One region of the Streptomyces sp. NBC_01750 genome, then DNA from elsewhere that is predicted to be linked to it. Evidence: riboswitches for the same ligand, from Rfam matches in the RefSeq annotation. Region 1 holds a riboswitch; the other holds the start of a gene.
The links. Region 1 has a riboswitch for cyclic di-AMP ahead of OG966_RS19095 (M23 family metallopeptidase). Riboswitches for the same ligand answer to the same signal wherever they lie in the genome.

Region 1 (11,940 bases):
CTCCGCCGCGACCACCACATGGTGCAGCCGTGGGTTGGAGGCGATTGCCCGCGCCCGTTCCAGTTCTTCCTCGCGCCCGCCGGTGGCCAGGTCGTTGAAGGTGACCGCCAGCAGCCGCTCGCCCGCGCCCGTCCCATGGCCGAGGACCGTGCCCGGTACGCCGGGCAGCCCCGCGGCCAGCAGCGCCAGCGTGCCGGACGCGCTGCCGCCCGACAGGTCCGCGCCGATCCCCGGCGCCGGCCCGGACCGGCCGCTCCGCGCGGCCCGCCGCTCCGCCGGGCCCATCCCCGGCACCGGGCCGGGATCCGGCGGCAGCGTCTCGGGCGCGTGCCGTGGCGCGGTGAGTCTGGCCCGTACCGCCTCGATCAGTGCCTCGCGTACGCCGTCGATGGCGCGCTCCGCCTCGATCTGCGGCCCGGCGACGGCGAGGGACGCCACCGGCTCGTACCCGGTGATCTCGCGCGAGCCCTCGCGCAGAATCAGCGCGTGGCCCGGCGGGATGCGCTTCACCCCGTCGTACGGAGTCGAGTCGCGCAGCGCCTCCGGTGTCTCCGGACAGGCGAGCAGCGCCGCCAAGTGCCCGATGTCCAGCTGTGCTTCGATGAGATCGGCGAGCGGGAGCGCGGCGGTGGCATACGCGGTGCCGCTCGCCCACGGCGTATAGAAGACGGGTCTCGCCCCGGCCAGGTCTCCGGCGATCGTGATCCGGCGGCCGACCTGTACGACGGCGGTGTAGCTGCCGGCCCAGGCGGTCAGATGCCGCAGTGCCCCGCCGCGCGCCGCGAAGAGACCGACCTTCAGCTCCTCGTTACTGGCCGCGCAGCAGCCGAGGACGGCGAGCTTGGTGAAGGAGTCGACGGTGACGACGCGCACCTCGTCGGGTCGCCAGTCACCGACCGCCCAGAGCGGATCCGGGTCTCCCCACAGAAGTTGGGCACCGACGGGGTGGACGGTACGGCTGTCGTCGGACGTGCCGACGGCCCCGGCCGTACCGAAGTTTGCGGCAATACTGCTCCAGCCCACCAACCACCGCATGCCGCCTCCACAGGCTGTGGACAAACCCAGACCCACCGGACGTCGGACCACCGGGCCTTAACCGCTCGGGCCTCAGCCGTTCGGGAACATGCTGCCACGAAGGCGGCGCACAGGAGGGGCTCCGGGTAGCGCGCGCAAAAAGTGAACGCGCCCCTGGCATTGGCGATTTGACGACGGTCGGGAAGGGAAGGGGCGAGCGGCCAATGCTCAGATGGGGACAAAACAGGCAAGCGGGACCGACTGCATTCAGCCATTCTCCGTGCCGCACATGTGTGCCCCACCCGTGCATACGACAGTCCGGGAGGCGCTGTTCGCCCCCCGGACCCGTCCGCCGCCCGCGGGGATTGAGGCGGCGGTGTCCCCCAGCCCACTGGTTCCGATACGCAGTGGGCCGACCCACGCAGCACTCATGGAAGCGCTCCCCCACCAGCGGGGCCAGAGCGCACGGACGGGCGCACAGCCACACGCCCGGAGCACGACGACGAGGCGCCATCCGCCGATCGTCTGCTCCAACGCACAACAATCTCGCCATACGGAAGACCGCCCCTTAACGGTCGGGATGCGGCGAACTACGCTGTGTTTACTGATGTTCTCCCCAGGGGCGCATATTCCGAGGGGTTCGGCCAGGAGCTTTTGCAGCCGGTATCCCAGAGCTGTCGGGAGCTGCTCACCAGGGGAGGACACAGCACGAATGCCGTGCGCCCAGGCAGCGACGCGGCGGCCGTCTGTGTGTCGAGGGGTGGCGCATGTCCAGGGAGCAACGCGGGCCGAACGACAAACTCGGCACCGTTCTCGCCCTCGCGGGAATCAGCAACGCCGGCCTCGCCCGGCGGGTCAACGACCTTGGCGCGCAGCGCGGTCTGACCCTTCGCTACGACAAGACGTCCGTGGCGAGGTGGGTGTCGAAGGGCATGGTGCCGCAGGGTGCCGCGCCCCACCTCATCGCAGCCGCCATCGGCGCCAAGCTCGGGCGTCCGGTGCCGCTGCACGAGATCGGTCTGGCGGACGCCGATCCGGCCCCCGAGGTCGGGCTGGCCTTCCCGCGGGATGTGGGCGAGGCGGTGAAATCAGCCACCGAGCTCTACCGCCTCGATCTGGCGGGCCGGCGGGCAGGCAGCGGCGGCATCTGGCAGTCGCTGGCCGGTTCTTTCGCAGTGAGCGCTTACGCGACGCCCGCGTCCCGCTGGCTGATAACGCCCGCGGACTCCTCGGTGGAACGGTCCGTATCGGTGGACACCGCCGAAGACACTCCCGCCCGCGTGGGTCACAGCGATGTGGCCAAGCTGCGGGAGGCGGCGGAGGACGCGCGGCGCTGGGACTCCAAGTACGGCGGCGGGGACTGGCGTTCGTCGATGGTGCCGGAGTGTCTGCGGGTGGACGCGGCTCCGTTGCTCCTTGGCTCGTATTCGGACGAAGTGGGCCGGGCGCTGTTCGGCGCGGCCGCCGAGCTGACCCGGCTGGCCGGGTGGATGGCCTTCGACACCGGGCAGCAGGAGGCGGCGCAGCGGTACTACATCCAGGCGCTGCGACTGGCCCGCGCGGCCGCGGATGTTCCGTTGGGCGGCTACGTGCTGGCTTCGATGTCTCTGCAGGCGACGTACCGGGGATTCGCGGACGAAGGTGTGGATCTCGCACAGGCGGCGCTCGAGCGCAATCGCGGCCTCGCCACCGCCCGCACGATGAGCTTCTTCCGGCTGGTGGAGGCGCGGGCGCACGCGAAGGCGAGCGACGCGGTGGCGGCGGGAGGTGCGCTGAAGGCGGCAGAAGGCTGGCTGGAGCGCTCACGGGCGGGCGATGCCGACCCGACGTGGCTGGGCTTCTACTCGTACGACCGGTTCGCCGCGGACGCCGCGGAGTGCTACCGCGATCTGAAGGCGCCGCGCCAGGTGCGCCGCTTCACCGAGCAGGCGCTGTCGCGGCCGACGGAGGAGTTCGTACGGTCCCACGGGCTGCGGCTCGTGGTGTCGGCGGTGGCCGAGCTGGAGTCCGGGAATCTGGACGCGGCGTGTGCGGCGGGCACGCGCGCGGTGGAGGTCGCGGGGCGGATCTCCTCGGCGCGGACCACGGAGTACGTACGCGATCTGCTGCACCGTCTCGAGCCGTACGGCGACGAGCCGCGGGTCGTGGAGCTGCGGGAGCGGGCCAGGCCGCTGCTGGTCGCTCCGGCGTAGGGCACAAACCCCGGGGTTCAGCTGGTTTAAGGCGACTGTCAGTGGGCCAGTGCACTATCGGGGTGGGAGGTGACGCGGTGACGGCGTCCGGGCAGGGCTTCGGGCATGATCACGGACAGGTCCACGGGCAGGGCTTCGACTGTGACGTGCTGGTGATCGGCGGCGGGATCGTCGGCCTGTCGACGGCGTATGCGCTGACGCGCGCGGCTCCCGGGACCCGGGTCACGGTCCTGGAGAAGGAACCGGGCCCGGCCAGGCACCAGACCGGGCGGAACAGCGGGGTGATCCACAGCGGGGTCTACTACCGGCCGGGGTCACTGAAGGCGCGGTTCGCGGTGCGCGGCGCGGCGGAGATGGTGAAGTTCTGCGCGGAGTACGGCATCGAGCACAAGGTCACCGGAAAGCTGATCGTCGCGACGGGGCGGGACGAACTGCCGCGGCTGCACGCCCTGGTCCAGCGCGGCCGCGAGAACGGCATTCCGGTACGGGAGCTGGGCCCGGCGCAGATCACGGAGTACGAGCCCGAGGCGCGCGGCCTCGCGGCGATCCATGTCGGGACGACCGGGATCTGCGATTTCGGGGCGGTGGCGGCGCAGCTCGCAGCGGCGTCCAACGCGGACATCCGGTACGACGAGCAGGTCATCGCCGTCGACCGCCGCGCCTGGGGCGTCGCGGTGCGCACGGCATCGGGGACAGTGGTCCGGGCGAGGGTGCTGGTGAACTGCGCGGGGCTGCACTGCGACCGGATCGCACTGCTCGCGGGCGACGAGCCGGGCATGCGGATCGTCCCCTTCCGGGGTGAGTACTACGAGCTGGCCCGCCCCGATCTCGTACGCGGACTGATCTACCCGGTGCCGGACCCGGCGTTCCCCTTCCTCGGGGTCCATCTGACCCGCGGCATCGAAGGCGGCGTCCATGTCGGACCGAACGCGGTACCGGCGCTGGCCCGCGAGGGCTACAGCTGGTCGGCGGTACGCCCGCTGGAACTGGCGGGGACGCTCGGCTGGCCCGGTTCGTGGCGGATAGCCCGCAGGCACTGGCGGTACGGCGCGGGTGAGCTGCACCGCTCGCTGTCGAAGCGCGCGTTCGCGACGGCGGTACGACGGCTGCTGCCGGCGGTGACGGAGGACGATCTGCGTCCGGCCGCGTCGGGCGTACGGGCGCAGGCGGTCCTGCGGGACGGGACGCTGGCCGACGACTTCCTGATCCGCGAGGCACCACGGACGGTGCATGTGCTGAACGCGCCGTCCCCGGCGGCGACGGCCTCCCTGCCCATCGGCAGAGAGGTGGCACGCAGGGCCCTGACGGCGTTGGCGGACGGCCGACTGGTCGGATCGGGGAGGTGACGGGGACGCCGGTCCCGCCCGCACGGGACGGAGGGCCCGCGTCAGGGCCCAGCCCCGGGCTCGGGCCCGGGCTCGGCTCCCGGCGAAGGTCACCCCCACCCCCGCCGTAGAATCAGGCCATTGTGTCTGAGTTCCCGAACCGCGCTCCCGACGACGCCCCCCGGCCCCCCATCCGTGCCAAGGGCGAGCCCCGCTTCCCCGGTGGGCCCGCTGCCGATCCCGCCGGGTCGCATCATGAGCGGCGCATTCGCAGTTTCCAGCCGCGCCGCAGCCGCGTCACCGTCGGGCAGGCCGATGCGCTGGAAAGGCTGTGGCCGGTCTGGGGCATGGACATCGACGGGCTGCGCGTCCTCGACCTCGACGACATGTTCGGCCATCTGCCCGTCGTCCTCGAGATCGGGTTCGGGATGGGCGAGGCCACCGCGCTGATGGCCGCCGAGGACCCCGGCACCGGAATTCTCGCCGTGGATGTGCACACCCCCGGGCAGGGCAATCTGCTCGGTCTCGCGGAGCGGCACGGACTGTCCAACATCCGGGTCGCCAACGGTGACGCGATCATCCTGCTCCGGGAGATGCTCGCGCCCCGCTCGCTCGACGGGCTGCGCGTCTACTTCCCCGACCCCTGGCCCAAGAAGCGCCACCACAAGCGGCGGCTGATCCAGCCCGAATTCCTCACCCTCGCCGCGCGGTGCCTGAAGCCCGGCGCGGTTCTCCACTGCGCGACCGACTGGGAGCCGTACGCCGAGCAGATGCTCGAGGTGCTCTCCGCCCACCCGGACTTCGAGAACACCCAGAAGGACGGCGGCTACGCCCCCCGCCCCTCGTTCCGCCCGCTGACCCGCTTCGAGGGACAGGGCCTGGACAAGGGGCACATGGTGCACGACCTGCTGTTCCGCCGCGTGGGCAGCGCATTGCGGGACGCGTAACCCTCAGTAGTACCCCGGGCACCATCGCGAGTGTCAGTCTCTCTCGTTAGGGTCGATGGGTGTCCGAGTCGTCGCCGCAGCACTTCCCACCGCATCCGGCGGTCCCGGCGTTCGATCAGCAGCCGCTGTTCGACGCCGTGCCGGAGCGTTCCCGGTGGCGCTACAAGCCGCGCCGCGTCTCCCGGCTCTGGCACAGCAAGGCGGTCAGGGCCGGAGTGCTGATCACGCTCCTCGCCCTCTCCGGCCTGGTGATCCTCGCGCTCGTACGCGAACAGACCGGAACCGAGGGCTTCCTCGTCGGCCTGGGCCTCGCCACCCTGCCCGTCCCGCTCCTGATGGCGGCCTTCCGCTGGCTGGACCGCGTCGAACCGGGCCCCTGGAAGAATCTGCTCTTCGCCTTCGCCTGGGGCGCCTTCGCGGCCGCCCTCGTCGCGATCATCGCGAACTCCTTCGCGACCCGCTGGATAGCCACCGCCACCGCGGATCCGGCGAGCGCCGACACCCTCGGCGCGACGGTGATAGCCCCGATCGTCGAGGAGAGCGCGAAAGCCGCCGCCGTCCTGCTCATCTTCATCTTCCGCAGACGGGACTTCACCGGAATAGTCGACGGCGTCGTCGTGGCCGGCTTCACCGCGACCGGCTTCGCCTTCACCGAGAACATCCTCTATCTGGGCAGCGCCTTCGGCGAGGACCAGGAGATAGGCACCTCGGGCCTCTCCTCGATGACCGCGGCGACCTTCTTCGTACGCGTCGTGATGTCGCCGTTCGCGCATCCGCTCTTCACCGTGCTGACCGGCATCGGCTTCGGGATCGCCGCGCTCGCGGCGCAGCGCCAGAGGATCCGCCGCGTCGCGCTGCCGCTGCTCGGTCTCGTCCTCGCCATGGCCATGCACGCCCTGTGGAACGGCTCGTCGTCACTGTTCGGCCCGCTGGGCTTCTACGGCGTGTACGGGGCCTTCATGGTGCCCGCCTTCGGCCTGCTGACCTGGCTGACGATCTGGACGCGGCAGCGTGAGCTGCGCACGATATCCGCCGAGCTGCCCGCGTACGCCGCGGCCGGCTGGCTGGCGGCGGACGAACCGCACGCACTCTCCTCGATGCGGGCACGCACGATGGCGCGCGACGTCGCGCGGCGGATGCACGGACCGGCCGCGGCGCACGCCGTATCCGAGTACGAGACGTTCGCGACGTCCCTGGCCTTTCTGCGCCACCGGGCCCACCGCGGCGCGGTGGGCCCGGACTTCGTGGCGCGCGAGCAGGAGCTGCTGCACCACCTGTGGCAGCGCAAGGATCTGGCCGCGCCCGCGCTGACGTACGCGGCACGGGCGACGGGCCGGGCGTGGGTGCCGCCGCCGTACCGCGACTACGGCGGCTACAACCCGTACCGCTCCTAGGGCAGCCCTAGGCGGACGCCGCCGTCAGCTCGGCCAGCTCCTCGGCCGTCAGCTCCAGGTCGGCGACCGCCAGCAGGGCGGGCAGCTGCTCGACCGTTCGGGCCGACGCGATCGGCGCGGCGACGGTCGGCTGCGCGGCCAGCCAGGCGAGCGCGACGGTCGCGATCTCGGCGCCGCGCGCCTCGGCGACCTTGTCCAGCGCGGCGAGCACGGCCACACCCCGGTCGGTCTTCAGATGCTTGGCCGCTCCCTCGGCCCTGGGGCTGAGCACCGTCGCATCCGGCCGGTACTTGCCGGTGAGGAAGCCGGACGCGAGCGCGTAGTACGGGACGGCGGCGAGACCGGCGCGGGCGGCCGTCTCCTGGCGCTCGCCCTCGTACGTTTCACGCGAGACGAGGTTGTAGTGCGGCTGCAGCACGGAATAGCGGGACAGGCCCTCGCGCTCCGAGAAGTCCAGGGACGCCTGGAGCCGTTCGACGCTGAGGTTGGAGGTGCCGATGGCGCGGACCTTGCCCTCCTTCACCAGCTCGTCGAGGGCGGTGATGATCTCCTCGACGGGGACGGCCGGGTCGTCGAAGTGCGTGTAGTACAGGTCGATGTAGTCGGTGCGCAGCCGACGCAGCGACTCCTCGGCCGCGGCCTTGATCGTGGTGCCGGAGAGGCCCCTGTACCGGGGGTGCGCGCCGACCTTGGTGGCGACGACGATCTCGGAGCGGTTGCCGCGCGCGGCGAGCCAGTTGCCGATGACGGTCTCGGACTCGCCGCCCTCGTTGCCCGGCACCCATGCGGAGTAGGAGTCGGCGGTGTCGATGAAGTTGCCGCCCGCGGCGGCGTACGCGTCGAGCACGGCGAAGGACTGCGTCTCGTCGGCGGTCCAGCCGAAGACATTGCCGCCGAGGGAGAGCGGAAAGACAGCCAGGCCCGAGGAGCCGAGGGTACGGAGAGAAGTCATACGTTGATCAACAGCCGGACCGCGCCGCGCTATTCCGGGGTACCGAAACCCGGAACCCGGAACACCGGACCCCGGAACCCCGCTACGTGGAAACGCGGCCGCACGGACCGGCAGCCCTGGCGCCGGGGGGTGGGTGCCAGGGCTGCCGGGAACCGCGGCGCGGGATCAGACGGTGAGGCCCTTGCCCTGGAGCCAGGCCATCGGGTCGATGCCCGAGCCGCCCGGGGTGTGGACCTCGAGGTGCAGATGCGGGCCCGTGACATTGCCGGTCGCGCCCACGCGGCCGATCGTCTCGCCCGTCGTCACCTTCTGGCCCGCGCTGACGGACATCGACGACTGGTGGCAGTACCAGACCTCCGTACCGTCGTCGAGCTCCAGGACCGTGCGGTAGCCGTACGAGCCGGACCAGCCCGCAGACTTGACGGTGCCGCCGTGCACCGCCTTGACCGGCGTGCCCGTAGGGGCGGCGAAGTCCAGGCCGGTGTGGTAGCCCGAGGACCACATGGAGCCGGCCTCGCCGAAGGTGGAGGTGATCGTGTACGCGGAGGTGGGCAGCGCGAAGCTCTTGGCCAGGTTGGCGAGCCGCTCCTCCTCCGCCTTGGCCTTGGCGGCCTCCTCGGCCTTCCGCTTGGCGGCCTCGGCCTTCGCCTCCGCCGCCGTCTGCTGCTGCGTCGCCTCCGTCGCGGCCTTCTCGGCGGCGAGCTTCTCCGCGGCCGACTTCGCCTCGGCGTCCGCGTCGGCCTGCTGCTGCTCGGCCTGCTGGAGGATGCGGGCGCGCAGGGCCTCACCCGCGCCCCCCACGCCCGTTTCCGCGTCGGCGCCGTCGTCCGCGGCGAGGGTCATCGTCGTGAGCGGCGAGGCGTTCACGTTCCCCGACTGCGCGTCGGAGTCGTCGGACATGAAGGAGCCCACGCCCGGCAGTGACTTGGCGTCGGGCAGTTTGTCCGCGATCGAGTCGGGAAGGTCCGGCAGCGATATGGAGACCGGAGGCTTGTCCTGCGCACTGGCCATGCCGCCCGCGCCGACCGCCGCGATCACACCGACGCCGAGCACCGTGGAGCTGCGGGCGAGTCCGCCGCGCTGCTTCATGACACGGTGCCGGCCGCGCACCGGACGGACGGAGTCCTCGGTGGGGTTCCATTCCTCCCATGCCCGCTCCGCTACCTCTTCGCCGAAGAAGTCGGATTGAAAGGGGGTTTCGGGGGCAGGGGCAGGTTTGTTGGACGCCACGGAGGCGTGCTCCTTTCCTTCCTTCTCGCCTACCGGGTTAGCTGACGGGTTCGGAGCAGGAAGGTCTCCTACGAGCGCTTCGACCGCGAACAGAGCGGCAAAATGTGCCCGATTCACCCCAATTGGTGGTTCCCCGGTTCCCTTGCGGGATTCGGCGCGTGCGCACGGTGCCGTCTCTTGCGACGACTGGGACAACCGCGCTGCGTTATCGAACGTTAATAGACACCAGGGCCCGATTCCAAGCTGTTCCGACTGATCATTAACTTCATCGGCCAGGACTTACCTGGACACAAGCGGCCGGAATCGGGCGACTTGGCCGATGAGCGGACCACACCGCACTTCTGACGGTGCTTCAAATGTTATGCGGAGGGGTGTCCTTCGACTACACACGGTCGCGGCCCGACTCCTCCCGCTCCTCCTTGACCACAGGTACGGTCCCTCCACGCTCCGGCCGCCCGTTGGCCGGACGGCCGACCGCCAGCAGCGCCATGTCGTCGTTGGTGCCGCCGCCCGTGTACCGGCGTACATCGTCGAGGAGCGCGTCCAGCAGCTCCTCGGGCCCGGGAAAATGCCGACCGCCGAGCCGCTCGCCGGGGTCGTAGAAGACATCGTCCGCGTTACGCGCCTCGGACAGCCCGTCGGTGTAGAGGAGCAGCGTGGCACCGGCCGGGAACGGATACTCATCCGCCAGATCCGGCAAGCTCCCCAGATCGCCCATCCCCAGCGGCAGGGCGTGCTCGGTCGGGCGCAGCCTGTCCACATCGCCGTCGGGGTACAGCACCAGCGGCTCCGGATGGCCACGGTTGACCACCCGCACCCCGGCCGCGCCGCGCGGAACCTCGGCGAGTACGGCGGTGGTGAATCCCTCGAACACGTCCAGACTGTCCCGCCGCGTGCCCTCGCGAGTGAGCGCCCGCTCCAGGCGTGCGGCGACACCCTCGAGTGATCTCTCCTGCTCGGCCGCCTCCCGGAACGCCCCGATGACCACGGCCACGGCCTCGACCGCCTCCATCCCCTTGCCCCGGACGTCGCCCACGACCAGCCGTACACCGTGCGGAGTGTCCTGTACGGCGAAGAGGTCGCCGCCGACGAGCGCGTCCTTCTGCGCCGCCTCGTACCGGGCGGCGATCCGCAGCCCGCCGATCCGGTCGAGTGGGGTGGGCAGCACGGCGCGCTGCGCGTTTTCCGCGATGACGCGGGCGGAGGCGAGTCGCTGCCCGCTGAGCCGTACGACCCGGTTGATGAAGAGCGCCAGGCCGGCGACGGTGATCACGGTGAACAGCTCGGTGTTCGCCGAGGTCTGGCTCAGAGTCCCGTTGTAGATGTGCAGACCCACCACACCGGCGACGGCGGCCATGCCGGTCAGCAGAGTGGCGAGCCAGGAGAAGAACGGTGCGGCGATCAGCGGAGCGGCGGCGAAGAGCGGGGATGCGGTGAACTCGGACGGGGTGAGGAGATCGAAGACCAGACCGCCGATGATCATCAGCGAGGGCAGTGCGAGGACAAGGCGATGAGCGCTGGTGCCGCCGTCCTGCTCTCGCTGCCCCACCAGTGATCTCCTTGACCAGTCCATCCACGGCTGCGGACGGTACCGCGCTCTTCCCAGGCTGGCCGCAGCCGCGCCGTGCTGCGACTCTCCGTCCGCCAACCGGGCGACGGCGGCGGCGATCGGCCGGGTACGAAGACAAGTGGCCCGGCGCTCTGATGCCGGGTACGACAGTGGCCCGGCACTCTGATCGAGTGCCGGGCCACTGGCTGCAGTAGCGGGGACAGGATTTGAACCTGCGACCTCTGGGTTATGAGCCCAGCGAGCTACCGAGCTGCTCCACCCCGCGTCGGTGAACACAACCTTACGCCATCCGGAGCAAGATCAACTCCATTTTCCGGGTCCGCCTGCTCCGAAGCCTCTCCGGAGCCCCCGGACGGCCGCGGCCCAGGCTTGCGCAGCGCCTTCGCCGTCCCGCGACGGACGCCCGACGCGGACGCGAAGGTGAGCGGCTTGCCTGAGTCCACCGGGGTGGCGTGGGCGGCGGCGAGCGGGACAAGGGTGGTGATCCAGTCGTCGGGTCCGGTCAAGCGGGGGGCAGCAGCCGGGCCGCACGCATCTGGAGGTAGCGCGTCTCCGGAACGCTGAGCGTGCGCTGGGCCGCCAGCTGGTAGGCGGCTCGGGCGCCTTCGATGTCCCCAGCCTTCTCCAGCAGGTGCGCGCGTACGGCGTCGAGCCGGTGGTGGCCCGCCAACCGGTCCTCCAGCTCGGCGACTTCGGCCAGCCCGGCCTCGGGTCCGTGCACCATGGCGACGGCCACGGCACGGCCCAACTCGGCCATGGGCGCGGGCGCGTGGGACCTCCCGTGCCGAAGGCCATGGGGGAGTACGAGGAGGTCGTACAGAGCGAGAATCTGCGGCCAGTCGGTGTCCTCGGCACGAGCGGCCTCGTCGTGCAGCGCCGCGATCGCCGCCTGCAGCTGGTAGGCCCCGGCCGGCCCCTCGGACAGGGCCTCCTCCACCAGTGCGCTGCCCTGGGTGATCGCCTCCCGGTCCCAGCGGCTGCGGTCCTGCTCGTCGAGCGGAACGAGCTCGCCGTGCGGTCCGGTGCGGGCCGCGCTGCGCGCGTCGGTGAGGAGCATCAGCGCCAGCAGCCCGGTCACCGCACCCTCCTGCGGCAGGAGCCGGCGTACGGCCCGGGTCAGCCGGATCGCTTCGGCGGCGAGATCGGCGCGGTGCAGATCGCTGCCGGAGGTCGCCGTATAGCCCTCGTTGAAGATCAGGTAAAGCACCTGCAGCACAGCCTCGAGCCGCTGATCGCGGTCCTCGGGCCCCGGCTGCCGAAACGGCACTCCCTTCACCTTCTGCTTGGCCCGGCTGATGCGCTGCGCCATGGTCTCC
Region 2 (11,940 bases), 4.0 Mb from region 1:
CCACCTGGCCGACGACAGCCAACGCGATGGACATCTCGTGCATCGCTCTCCGTCCTGGCACAGACCGACCGCCGTCGAACGCTCTGCGGCCCGTTCGGCTCCATTAGAGGCCGGGGCCCTGCGGCCGGGGGCCCGGCACGCCGACGCCACCCAGCCGCATACACCGTTCGGGGCAGTGGCGGACGTGGTCGCTCCCGCTCGTGCGGACCATCCCCTGGCGAGCGGGGATGGGTCCGGGAGGCGACTCGACCCACCTCCATGGCCTGGGCATGGTGTTCTTGGGTGGCGCGCCGCGCTTGACACCGGCGCGGCGGCGCGACGAGGCGCAGCTGATACGGCCGGGCGGCTGACTTGGCAGGGGCCGGACCGGATTCTCCGTACCGATCGGGGCAGGTTCCGTTTGTGGTCATTCCTGTTCATGACTCGAATCCGGTCCGGCGCACGCCCTGGGTCACCTACGCGCTGATCGTGGCCAACGTGGTGGTGTTCCTGCGCACGCCAGTGGCCGTGTCCTCGATCGCGGGCGACAGCGGCCTCGCGCAGCTGTGCCATCTGCAGGCTTTCCTCGAACAGTGGGGCGCTGTCCCTCGGGAGCTGATCCACAACCAGGTGCCGAACCTGGTCCCGACCGGCACCCCAGCGGTGGGCCCCCAGGGGCCGGGTTGCCTGCTCGGACCGCCCCATTACGACAAGGCGCCTGCGCTGTCCGTGCTGACCTCGATGTTCCTGCACGGCAGCTGGCTGCACCTGCTGGGCAACATGCTCTTCTTGTGGATCTTCGGCGACAACATCGAGGACCGGTTGGGCCGGGTGCGGTACCTGCTGTTCTACCTGCTCTGCGGGTACCTGGCCGGGTACGGCTTCGCGCTGGCCAACCCCGATTCCACCGAACCGCTGATCGGGGCGTCCGGGGCAATCGCCGGTGTGCTGGGCGCCTACCTGGTGCTGTACCCGCGGGCTCGGGTGTGGGGCCTGGTGCCCTTTCTTTTCTTCTTCCCTCTGCGACTCCCGGCCTGGGCTGTGCTTGGACTGTGGTTCGTCCTGCAGGCGTTCTACTCGGCCGACTACGGCGTCGCGGAGGCCGGCACCGTTGCCTACCTCGCCCATGTGTTCGGATTCGTGGCCGGGGCGTTGCTGGCGCTTCCGCTACGGGCCAATACCCCGCCCCCTCCCGAACCGCAGCGGCTGCACAACAGGCCGCAGGTACCGCCGCGTTGGTGAGCTCATTGCTGGTCCCGGCGTCGGGGGCGCCACGGGGCGTCGACCACCCGGAGTGCCGAGGTCGGCCCTGTCATCCACTTCCACGTCCACCTCTCACCTGCCGCACCGCGCCCAAGAGGACGTTCAGTCCCAGGAAGTGAATGCAGTTGACTCGGAGTCAGCCGTGGCTGTCGGCTCGGACGCCGAAGCGTGGCGCCCGCGCGACCAGCTACAACCTCCAACGGAGTTGCGTGCGCCACGTTTCAACCGCCGTTTGAACACTGATTCGCTCAAGCCCGTTGACCTCGGTAACCGGTGAAACACCTGCAGACCGGTGAGTGAGTGAGGTTCGCACATGCCAAGGATGCTCCGGAAAGTCACCGAGCGCCGCCTTCCGGCGGCCGGCTGCTGCCCAGCCTGGTCGGCCGGCCACGGCTCCTTCCAGCGACTCACGCACTGAGGGACGAGATCATGGACTACTGCCTCCCCTGCCGCCGCGTCCTCAACGGCGCCGTGACGTGCCCGGAATGCGGCGCATACGACTCCGCCACAGCACCGCCGATCGATCGGAGCGGCGGTGGTGCTCCGACAGTCGACACGGTGTTGCCGGAGATCCTGTTCAGCGAGGGACCGAGCTCCTTCGAGTCCCCCGAGCCTCTCCGGTCCCCCGCTCCCGCAGCCGATGCGCCCGCAGCCCGGCGCCGCCATCCGCAGCGATTGAAGAAGTACGGCGGCCGGACTCTTGCCGCGGCAGCCCTCACCATGCTCGGCGGCCTGGCCGCCGTATCGCTGCTGCCCGAGCACTCCGCCGGTGCCCCAGGAGCAGCGGCGAGCCCGGAACGGGTATCCCCCGACGAACCCGAGGCCCACGTCACCAAGTCACCGAAAGCCACGCCGGAACGGCGGGCCACGCACCCGGCCCGAGGGAGCGTCCGGGACCGGAGCAGTGGTACGACTCGGCGCCCCAGCCCGACGGCCACTCACCGGGAATCAGCTGCTTCCCCAGCTCCCACAGCCACCACCAGTCCGCCCGTGAGGGCCAGGCCGACCCCCCGCCCCTCCCATGGCCGCCCCAGCCACTCGGCGTCGCCGACGCCGACGACGCCGACTCCTTCCGCAAGTCCTACCGGCAGTGTGAGCACCTCACCCACGGGTAGTCCTGCGCCGAGCACCACTGGTGGCCCAGTGACCGATACCCAGAGGGAACTGACGGAGCTGTTGCTGCCGGAGCGACACCGAAGCGGCACGATCACCGGCAGGTGACCGAAGGTTCGGGTTCGCCATGCCGATGGTGGTCGTCGGCAACCTGGGTGCCGCTCGCCACGGCGGAGTAGCCGTCCAGCGCGTCCGTTTCGACGGCTGCCCGATGGCGCGCGCGAATCGCGCCGGCCGAGAGGCTGATGTCCAGGACAGGGCGTCGTTCGACAGGTCACCGGTCTCCGCCCCGGCGCAGACCGACGGCCGTCGAAGCCTCTGGGCGCGCTGAGTGGCGCCCGCCCGTGCCCGCCGAGCGCTGGAACCGTTCGACACCCCTACCGGCGGCCGGGACCCGGCGGCAGGGACCCAGCACGCCACCGCCACCCGGACGCGTACGCCGCGCGGGCAGCGGTGGATGCCTGCCGGTCTCGGGGTGCATGTCGCCACAGGACAGCCAGGCGCGGAGAGGCGACCCCGATTACTACCTAAACGGACAGAATCCACCCATAGAGGGCGCTAATGCATTTATAGCGCGAATGTGGAGACTAAATGCGCATCTTCGAGGACAACTCCGCCCACGCATGTCCGGAATGAGCATTTACTCGGTATTGCTCTCGACGTCCATATTGCAGGAAAACATGCGACTTGTCGTGCATTTTCGCGGCGGTGCAGGGCCGACCATCCCCCATCGAATCCCGTGATATGGGTCACGTCCTCGACAGTGCGCGAAGGGCGCCGATCCGGCCCAGTCCCTTTCCGTAGAAGAGAGTTGAGTTTCCCGTCCTCGGTGGATCGCGTGATTTTCCGCGGCTGATTCCGCCGCGCGGATTGCAGTGGTGAATTCAGGGCTTGTTCCATCCGGCGCTTTTCGCTTACGGTCACCGCAATCCGGACGGAACGCCGAATCCTGCCGCCGTCCGGCAAACCACCCACTCACTTACGGCAGGAGCGGGGGACCCAGGTAAGCCGCCGATCCGGAATCCGGAACGGCTCGGGGTCAAGTCGCATTCCTACCGCGGCCGGGCATCTCCAGCCCGAACCCGACAGCTCACCTCGCAGGCGACGGAGAGGAACTCATCATGCCCGCAAAGGGTAAGCACCGTCGTCCCAAGTCCAGCCCGATCACCCGGGGTTTCGTCGCCGCGGGTGCGGGCGGTGCCGCACTCGTCCTGCCGGTGATCGGCGCGACCACTGCCGGCGCGGCCCAGCCGACGGCACATCCCGTCACAGCCGCAAAGGCTGTGGCGCCGGCTGCCGCGGGCACCACGCACATCGCCGCGAAGAAGGCCCTGCCCACCACCTATTCCGTCGTCAAGGGTGACTCCCTTGCCAAGATCGCACGGGCGCACTCCCTGAGCGGCGGCTGGATGCAGCTGTACAAGGACAACCGGAGGGCAATCGGCAGCAACCCTTCGCTGATTCACTCGGGTCTCCAGCTGTCGGTCGGCAAGAAGGCCAAAGTGACCCCCAACACGTCTTCCCCTGAGGATCGGGCCAGCCGCTCCGCGCAGAGGAGCACGCTGGCCACCAAGGGCGCCACCACCGCCGCAAAGCCCGCGACCTATTCGAATAACCTCGACGGCTGGATCCGGGAGTCACTCGCCGTCATGGCCAAGCACGGCATCCCCGGCTCGTACGACGGCATCCACCGGAACATCATGCGCGAGTCCTCGGGCAACCCGCGGGCCATCAACAACTGGGACTCCAACGCCGTGGCGGGAACGCCGTCCAAGGGGCTCCTGCAGGTCATCGCGCCGACGTTCCTCGCGTACCACGTGCCCGGCACGTCGATGGACAGCTACGACCCGGTCGCCAACATCACCGCCGCGTGCAACTACGCCGCCGACAAGTACGGCTCCATCGACAATGTGAACGGCGCCTACTGAGGCCTGTCACCACCGTCGCGTCACATCTTGCGGATGCGCAGATAGCGCATGAGGTCGGGCAGGAGCTGCTTGACGACGGCAGCCACAGCCGTCGCGGCAGTCGCGGCGGCCACGCTGCCAATGATCGTCTTCTTCATGTTCTTCTCCTCACTTCGCAACCTCGCCGACCGCAGCCGGTGGCGCGGACGATTCGTGCCTGCCGTCCCGTACCAGGCCCATGATCAGCCGTACGGCCTCCGGCACGGCGGCGGCAACGGGCGGACTGAGACCGATGCCTTCCTCCACACCGGCGGGTTCACATCCCACTACCAGGGTGCGCCGCGGTGGCCGAGTGCCGGTGCCGGCGCAGAGGGTCCCCAGGAGCGCCAGGACCGCGTCGGGGGACATCCGGTGGCCGTCCAGCAGGGCGGTCTCGGGCTCGATGTCGCCCGCGCTGTCGGCTTCGATCAGATACACCGTGCCGGGCTCGCCGCCGCGCGCCGTGGCATCGACCAGGACGAGGGTGTCGTAGCCCTCGAGGAGCTCGTACGCCAGGTGTACGCCCCGTACGCCGAAGTCCACGACCTCGGCGTACTCGGGCAGCTGTTCCGCGGCCAGCCTGCGCACGGTCTCGATGCCGAAGCCGTCGTCGCCGAGGAAGATGTTTCCGACCCCGGCGACCAGAATCCGGTCGCTGGTCCGGTCGGGGCGGCTCATGCGTCCTCCAGGGGGGCGACCTCGTCGGGCTGGAAGTACAGGAAGCGGCCCTGCTCGCGGCGGATGTCGGCTCCTGGATCACCCTCGACGGTCACTGCCAGGTGCACTGCCCCGTCCACGTCGTGCAGCACCGCCTCGACTCTGGCGCTGCGGCCGTGCAGGAACAGGTCCTGTGCGTCACTGCGCCGCAGGCCCGGGCGCAGCAGCACGCGGCTGCCCGCGCCCAGCGACCGGCCGTCGACCAGGATCCGGTCGCGTGCCGGGTCGAAGCCGGAGTCGCTCGCCGGGTCCCACCACGGGGTGTCCGGGGCCTGCACGCCGTGTTCGTCGGCAAAGCCGCGAGGGGCGGCCGCCGGGGGTGCGTCCGGCGCTTCGGGGCCGGTCACCTCCCGCAGTGCGCGCACAGCACCGTGCAGGCGTTCAAGGACCTCAGGGGGCATCGAGTCGGCCAGTTCGATCACCGCGGCGGCCCGCTCGTCGGTGCCACGGGCCTCGCGCTTCTCCTCGTCGGTGAGGGCTGCGGTGCGCAGCGCGAGGATCTCGTCGATCTCTGTCGCATCGTAGAGCGCCCCTGGGCTCTCCGGGGCGATCGCGGGGTGGTCCTCCAGGATGATCGGGGACGACAGCACCAGATCCGCGCGGCCGGGTTCGCCGGCGAGGACCGGCCAGGTGTGCAGGTTGCGGCAGGACGCGACCGCGCCCTTGGCCCACTCGGGCGGATCCGTCATCGACAGGAACGACCCGGCGCTGAGGCTCATCAGCAGATGCGCGGCCACCAGCGAGCGCGGCAGCGCGGCGTCACGGTCGGCCGTGCCGTCCGGCTGGCTCCAGCAGCTGGTGTTCTCCACGACAGCGGTCAGACGCATCACCCGGTAGGGCCCGCCGAGTTCACGCGCGGACAGCCGCACGGCGCCGCTGATCTCCTCGCAACGGCGAATAAGACGGCCGACCATCCGGCCGGCCGAGTCGAGGACGGGCTCGGACTCCTCCCGGGCAGGACGGGTGAAGGGGACCGTGACACCGTCTCCTGTCAGCTCCTCCACTCCGGCGAGCACCTCGACTCGCTCCTCGACGCCCTCGTCCCAGGGCACCAGGACGCGGTCCTCGAGAGGGAGCTCGGGCACCGTCTCGAAGCCACCGTCCTGCCGGACCTGTTGCACGGTCCGGCGCTGTGCGTGCAGGAAACGCACCTCGACCGCGAGAGTCGCGTCCCCCTTCGGCTCCATCAGACACTCGGTGTGCTGGAAGTCGTGTTCTTCGCACTCGGCGCCCCAGCCGGGCGGCACGAGCACCCCGAACTGCCAGCGCAGCCGGTTCTTGGCCGCCGAGGCACGGTACGGGTAGAGCACGTAGCCCTCGAAAAGCACCGCGTCCGCCACCTGTCGGGCAACGGCGAACCGGGCTTCCGTCGCCGGTGCGAAGGCAGTTGTCGTCAACGTGCCGTCCTTCCGGTTGCGCGTGGCAGCAGTGCTCGGTCCAGGGCGTGGCCCGGTGGGAGGTCCGGCGTACCGGCCTCGGCCAGCAGGGCCCGGACAGCCGCCTCCCAGGAAGGAAGTGCCCGCTGCGAACGGAAGGAGAGCAGCGCGTCCACGGTGTCGCGGGGCAGCCGGATCCAGCCGCAGCCGGGGAAGTGCTGCTCGACCATCTCCTGCCACACCTTTACCGGCATCCGGAAGGCTGCCTCCCGGTCCCACGGCACGGGCTCGACGCGGAAGCCGCCCGCCCCGGTGAATGCCGTTCCGGAGAACAGCATGAGCAGCGGCACCTCGCCCGCCTCGAGGGCGTTGAAGTACCGGGTCGCGGCGACGTCCATGTCGTAGGTGCAAGGCACCGCGAGGTCGGTTTCCGTCTCTCCCGTGAAGCTGGGAACCATGTGCGAGACCTGGGCGAACTGAACCGGCTGAAGCGTGCTGCCCCAGCGCGAGCGCTCTCCGAAGAGGTCGGCCAGCCCTTCGGCCTCCGTGGGCTCGTAGCCGCGCCGAGCGGGCTCGATGCGGATCTGGCAGCGCAGGGCCAGGGCGTGCACGCGGGCGTTTTCGGACGCCGTGATGCGCAGCCTGAAGACGAGTGTCGGACCGGCGGCGTACTGGTCGGCCCGTACGTCCGTACATGTGAAGGCGAACTGTGTCATGTCTGGTTCACCTCATGAACCGGCCGGGCGCGGCCGCCCACATGCTCGAAGAACGCCTCCAGATCGGCCCGCGCCTCGGCTCCGCCGTCAAAGCCCTGCCACAACAGGCGCATGCGGCCCACCAGTTCGTAACAGATATCAATCGGGACGAGGTAGCACTCGGCCCGGCCCTGCGTTCGGCGCAGCAGGAGCGCCTCCACGTCAGGTTCCAGCAGCGCGGCCAGCCGACTGCCGCCCAGCACGGTCTGCCATGCCGACGGCTCGAGTTCGCTCTCGGTCGCGCCGGCCGGACTCGGGTACAGCGCGACCAAGCGGTCGAGCGCCGCGTTGCGGAAGAAGAAGGCGACGCCGACCGGGATCTGCAGAATTTCCCACGCGTTGTCGTCGAGGCTGTGGTCCGGGTCGGCCAGATAGCGGTCCGGCACCGCCCGGAAGCGGCCACCCGCGGCGCCGGGCCGCTCGAACAGGAGGGCACACGAGACGCAGGCGCACGCGAGTGCGCGTTCGTCCGTGTCCACCAGGTGGCGGTGGCGGTCGTCGGCCACCGCCACTCCGCACAGTTCGCACCGCTCCTTCCGGGGTGGACGCTCGGTCAGAAAACGGCGCAGGCCGCGCAGTTCACCTGTCGGCGCGGAAGGCTGCGACCGGAGCTGAGGCGCGCTCACCGCGTCTTCGCCGCGGCCGGTCCGGGCGCCGTGCGGGACGGGGGAGCCGTCCCGATCTGGAGCAGCGCCGGCCCCCTGGAGGCCGCGCCTGCCTCCACTTCCACTGCGGCCACCTCAGGGGCGAAGCAGGCGAGAGCGTCCTCGACTGCCTGCTGTGACGCCGCGGCGGTGCCGGCGCAGCCGCAGCCCGCACCGCCGGCAGACCGCAGGCGCAGCGTCGCGGAGGAATCGTCGAAGCCCGCCACCTCCCAGGAATGGTCACCGGCCGCGTCCAGAGCACGATCGATGCGTGTGGCGGTGTCCTCGGGGTGCAGATCGTGCAGGACCAGCAGGCTCGAGACCAGTTCATCCGCCAGCAGGCCGGCCAGGGGGCTGCCCGGGACCTTGCCGGCGGCGGGGGCATCGAGCAGCCGGACGATCCGGGCCAGACCGGCCCCGTAGAAGTCCATCAGGACCCGGACCAGTTCCTCGGCCCCGGCACGCGCCGATTCTTCTCCGGTGGCGTCCAGTCGGTCGAGGACTTCTTCCACCCGCCGTCCTGCCTGCTCCGCGTTCATGACCCGGGTGGCAGCAGCGGCCGGCGAGCCAACGGTGTGGGCTGCCGCGCTCATCCGGCAAGGCCGCTCAGGCCGGTGGGTACGTGCATCGACTTCACGGTCTTTCCGCCGCCGACGTACATGTGAACGCCGCAGGGCAGGCAGGGGTCGAAGCTGCGCACCGTGCGCATGATGTCGATGCCCTTGAAGTTCTCCGGGGAGTTCTCCTCGAAGATCGGCGTGTTCTGCACGGCGTCCTCGTACGGGCCGGGCGTGCCGTAGGAGTCGCGCGTGCTGGCGTTCCATGGAGTCGGCGGGTACGGGTGGTAGTTGGCGATCTTCCCGTCCCGGATGACCATGTGGTGGGAGAGGACACCGCGTACGGCCTCGGTGAAGCCGCAGCCGATGGACTGGTCCGGCACCTCGAACTTCTCCCAGGTCTGGGTGCGGCCGGCACGCACTTCGTTAAGCCCCTTCTCGGCGCAGTGCAGGGCGATGGCCGCGGCGTAGGCCTGGAAGTAGGTGCGGGCACGGTTTCGTTCCAGCGCGTTGCTCCAGCGCGGGATCTTCCACTCGAAGGTGGTCTCGGGCTTGGTCATCGTGCGCGGCAGGTTGATGACGACGCTATTGCCGGTGGCCTTGACATAGCCGACGTCGACGAGCCCGGACAGCGCCGTGGACCACAGGCGGGCGATGGGGCCACCGCCGGTGTCCAGCGGCAGGTAGTCCTTGCCGTCGAACCAGCGGGGGGACATCACCCAGCTGTACTTGTCGTTGAAGTCCCGCTTCTGAGGGGCCGGGATGGTGTGCTGGTTCCACGGGTGGCGCGGGTCGACGGGGTTGCCGAGCGGGTCGTGGGTGACGAACTGCTCCTGGCCCTGCCAGTCGTCGTAGTACGAGCTGCCCAGCAGGATGCGGATGCCGAGGTTGATCTCGGTGAGGTCGTTGGTGACGAGCTTGCCGTCGACGATGACGCCTGGGGTGACGAACATCTTCCGTCCCCAGTCGGTCATATTGGCGTAGGTGAAGTCGCAGTACTCGGGGTCGTTGAGGGCGCCCCAGCAGCCGAGCAGCACCCGTCGGCGGCCGACTTCCTCGTACCCGGGCAGAGCCTCGTAGAAGAAGTCGAACAGGTCGTCGTGCAGGGGGACGACTCGCTTCATGAACTCCACATAGCGCATGAGGCGGCTGAGATAGTCCGTGAAGAGCTGAACGGAGGCAATCGTGCCGACTCCGCCGGGGTAGAGCGTGGAGGGGTGCACATGGCGGCCCTCCATGAGGCAGAACATCTCCCGGGTGTAGCGGCTCACCTGGAGGGCTTCCCGGTAGAACTCGCCTTCGATGGGGTTGAGTGACCGCATGATGTCGGCGATGGTGCGGTAGCCGTGGTCCCCGGCGTGCGGCGCCTCGGTGCGCTCGGCGAGCTCGAGGACGCCGGGGTTGGTCTCGCGGACCATCTTTTCGCAGTAGTCGACCCCGACCAGGTTCTCCTGGAAGATGTTGTGGTCAAACATGTACTCGGCGGACTCGCCGAGGTTGATGATCCACTCAGCGAGGTGCGGAGGCTTCACCCCGTAGGCCATGTTCTGGGTGTACACCGAACACGTGGCGTGGTTGTCGCCGCAGATCCCGCAGATACGGCTGGTGATGAAGTGCGCGTCCCGGGGGTCCTTGCCGCGCATGAAGACGCTGTAGCCACGGAAGACCGACGAGGTGCTGTAGCACTCCGCGACCCGCTTCTGCTTGAAGTCGATCTTTGTGTGGATGCCGAGACTGCCCACAATCCGGGTGATCGGATCCCAGGCCATTTCCACCAGGCCACTGCCGTCGCCGGCCGCCTTCGTCGTCGGTGCCATCGTGAGTGCCGTGCCCTTCTTCAAGCTGGAGGTGGGTCGCGCGGTGAGGCGTAAGCAGGTACTTCGGTTCAGCGGGGGTTCACCAGGGCGGCCGGTAGCCGGTGGTCAGCTTCTGTCCCGTGCGGCGCCACTTCGGCTCCTTGTCCACGGTCCTGGCCGTGATGGTCCGCAGCTTGCGGATCACCGCGCCGTACGCTCCGCTGGCGGTGCTGGACACCTTCGCGCCGGGCGGTTCGTCCATGAACGGCATGAACTTGTCCGGGAACCCCGGCATGGTGCAGGCGATGCAGATGCCTCCGACGTTCGGACAGCCGCCGATTCCGTTCATCCAGCCCCGCTTGGGCACGTTGCACTTGACGACGGGGCCCCAGCAGCCGAGCTTGACGAGGCACTTGGGCGAATCGTAGGTGTCTGCGAACTGTCCCTGTTCGTAGTAGCCCGCGCGGTCGCACCCCTCGTGCACGGTGGCGCCGAACAACCACGTCGGTCGGAGCTTGTCGTCCAGCGGGATCATCGGAGCGGCGCCCGCCGCCTGGTAGAGCAGGTAGGTCAGGGTCTCCGAGAAGTTGTCGGGCTGGATCGGACAGCCGGGCACGCACACGATCGGGATGCCGGCCTTGGACGTCCAGTCCCAGCCCAGGTAGTCCGGCACACCCATCGCACCGGTCGGGTTGCCCGCCATGGCGTGGATCCCGCCGTAGGTGGCACACGTTCCGATCGCGACAACAGCCAGCGCCTTGGGCGCGAGCCGGTCGATCCATTCACTGGTGGTGATCGGCTGGCCGGTCTCGGGGTCGTCGCCGAAGCCGCACCAGTAGCCCTCCGGCTTGATCGTCTCGTTGGGGACGGACCCCTCGATCACCAGGACGAAGGGGTCGATCTCGCCGCGCTCTCCCTTGAAGAACCACTCGATGAACGTGTCCGCACCCCCGACCGGCCCGCATTCGAAGTCGATCAGGGGCCAGTGCACAGCGATCTTGGGCAGGCCGGGCAGCGCGCCGAGCACGATCTCCTCGATGCTCGGCTGCATTGCCGCCGTCAGGGCCACCGAGTCACCGTCGCAGCTGAGCCCGGCGTTGATCCAGAGAATGTGGATCGGGGGAGCCTCGTCGGCGGGTGCGCCGGCGGCGGCCGTGTCCTGAGCGGTCGGCGTTGCTGCGTTCATCAGGGTGCCCCCTCGGGGAGGTATGACATGAAAGTCGGCATTTCGCCCTCAGCCTTCTTGATAACAGGCATCCGATGCTGCGGCCGAATTTCGGGGTCCGATTCAGTGACACGGGCCTCGGACCGGAGCTGATCCGTCACGCGTGCTCCACACACCGGGTGCGCCAGATGCTGCGGCGTTCGCAGCGGCTTCTCCTTGCGGACGAATGCGCGGCGCAGCATGTGGTAGGGGGCGGCCGGATCGGCGAAGGTCCGCCGCATCTGGGCCAGCTCCCCCTCCCGGAAGGCAACGAGCGGCTTGAGAGCCTCCTGTTGGTCCCGTTCGGCCTTCTTCGCAGCGATCCGTGACTGCACCGCGGGCAGCGAAGCGAGGTGTCCGGCAAGCCGGCCGACCTCGGCCGTGAAATCCTGTGGGGCGCACTCGACCAGCCGGTCGATGAGGCCCAGCCGCTGCCCCGCCCTCCCGCTCACCGGCAGAGCCTGGCGCATCAGACACTCGGCCGCCGCCGGACCGACCCGGCGCGGCAGTGTGTACGTCCAGTACTCCGAGCCGTACAGGCCCATCAGCCGGTAGTGCGGATTCAGCACGGTGCCCGATCGGCACCACAC

Region 2: linked by a shared signal. The riboswitch ahead of OG966_RS37550 (transglycosylase SLT domain-containing protein) and the one ahead of OG966_RS19095 (M23 family metallopeptidase) in region 1 are both predicted to bind cyclic di-AMP.

The regions. Positions count from the first base shown of each region.
Region 1 covers NZ_CP109137.1:4,272,934-4,284,873, forward strand. Annotated here, with positions in the region: gene OG966_RS19065 (asparagine synthase-related protein) at 1-1,035, opposite strand, end outside; gene OG966_RS19070 (MFS transporter) at 1,782-3,206, shown strand; gene lhgO (L-2-hydroxyglutarate oxidase) at 3,284-4,552, shown strand; gene trmB (tRNA (guanosine(46)-N7)-methyltransferase TrmB) at 4,675-5,478, shown strand; gene OG966_RS19085 (PrsW family intramembrane metalloprotease) at 5,538-6,872, shown strand; gene OG966_RS19090 (aldo/keto reductase) at 6,880-7,824, opposite strand; gene OG966_RS19095 (M23 family metallopeptidase) at 7,990-9,054, opposite strand; cyclic di-AMP (ydaO/yuaA leader) riboswitch at 9,066-9,221, opposite strand; gene OG966_RS19100 (PP2C family protein-serine/threonine phosphatase) at 9,437-10,603, opposite strand; tRNA gene OG966_RS19105 (tRNA-Met) at 10,816-10,889, opposite strand; gene OG966_RS19110 (RNA polymerase sigma factor) at 11,127-11,940, opposite strand, start outside.
Region 2 covers NZ_CP109137.1:8,268,745-8,280,684, reverse strand. Annotated here, with positions in the region: gene OG966_RS37565 (hydrogenase maturation nickel metallochaperone HypA/HybF) at 1-43, opposite strand, end outside; gene OG966_RS37560 (rhomboid family intramembrane serine protease) at 403-1,221, shown strand; gene OG966_RS41040 (SCO2400 family protein) at 1,672-2,463, shown strand; gene OG966_RS37555 (hypothetical protein) at 2,483-2,686, shown strand; cyclic di-AMP (ydaO/yuaA leader) riboswitch at 3,314-3,474, shown strand; gene OG966_RS37550 (transglycosylase SLT domain-containing protein) at 3,477-4,283, shown strand; gene OG966_RS41035 (DUF6893 family small protein) at 4,304-4,420, opposite strand; gene OG966_RS37545 (hydrogenase maturation protease) at 4,431-4,979, opposite strand; gene OG966_RS37540 (hypothetical protein) at 4,976-6,415, opposite strand; gene OG966_RS37535 (DUF6084 family protein) at 6,412-7,110, opposite strand; gene OG966_RS37530 (DUF5947 family protein) at 7,107-7,775, opposite strand; gene OG966_RS37525 (hypothetical protein) at 7,772-8,386, opposite strand; gene OG966_RS37520 (nickel-dependent hydrogenase large subunit) at 8,383-10,167, opposite strand; gene OG966_RS37515 (hydrogenase expression protein HypE) at 10,247-11,332, opposite strand; gene OG966_RS37510 (hydrogenase maturation protein) at 11,332-11,940, opposite strand, start outside.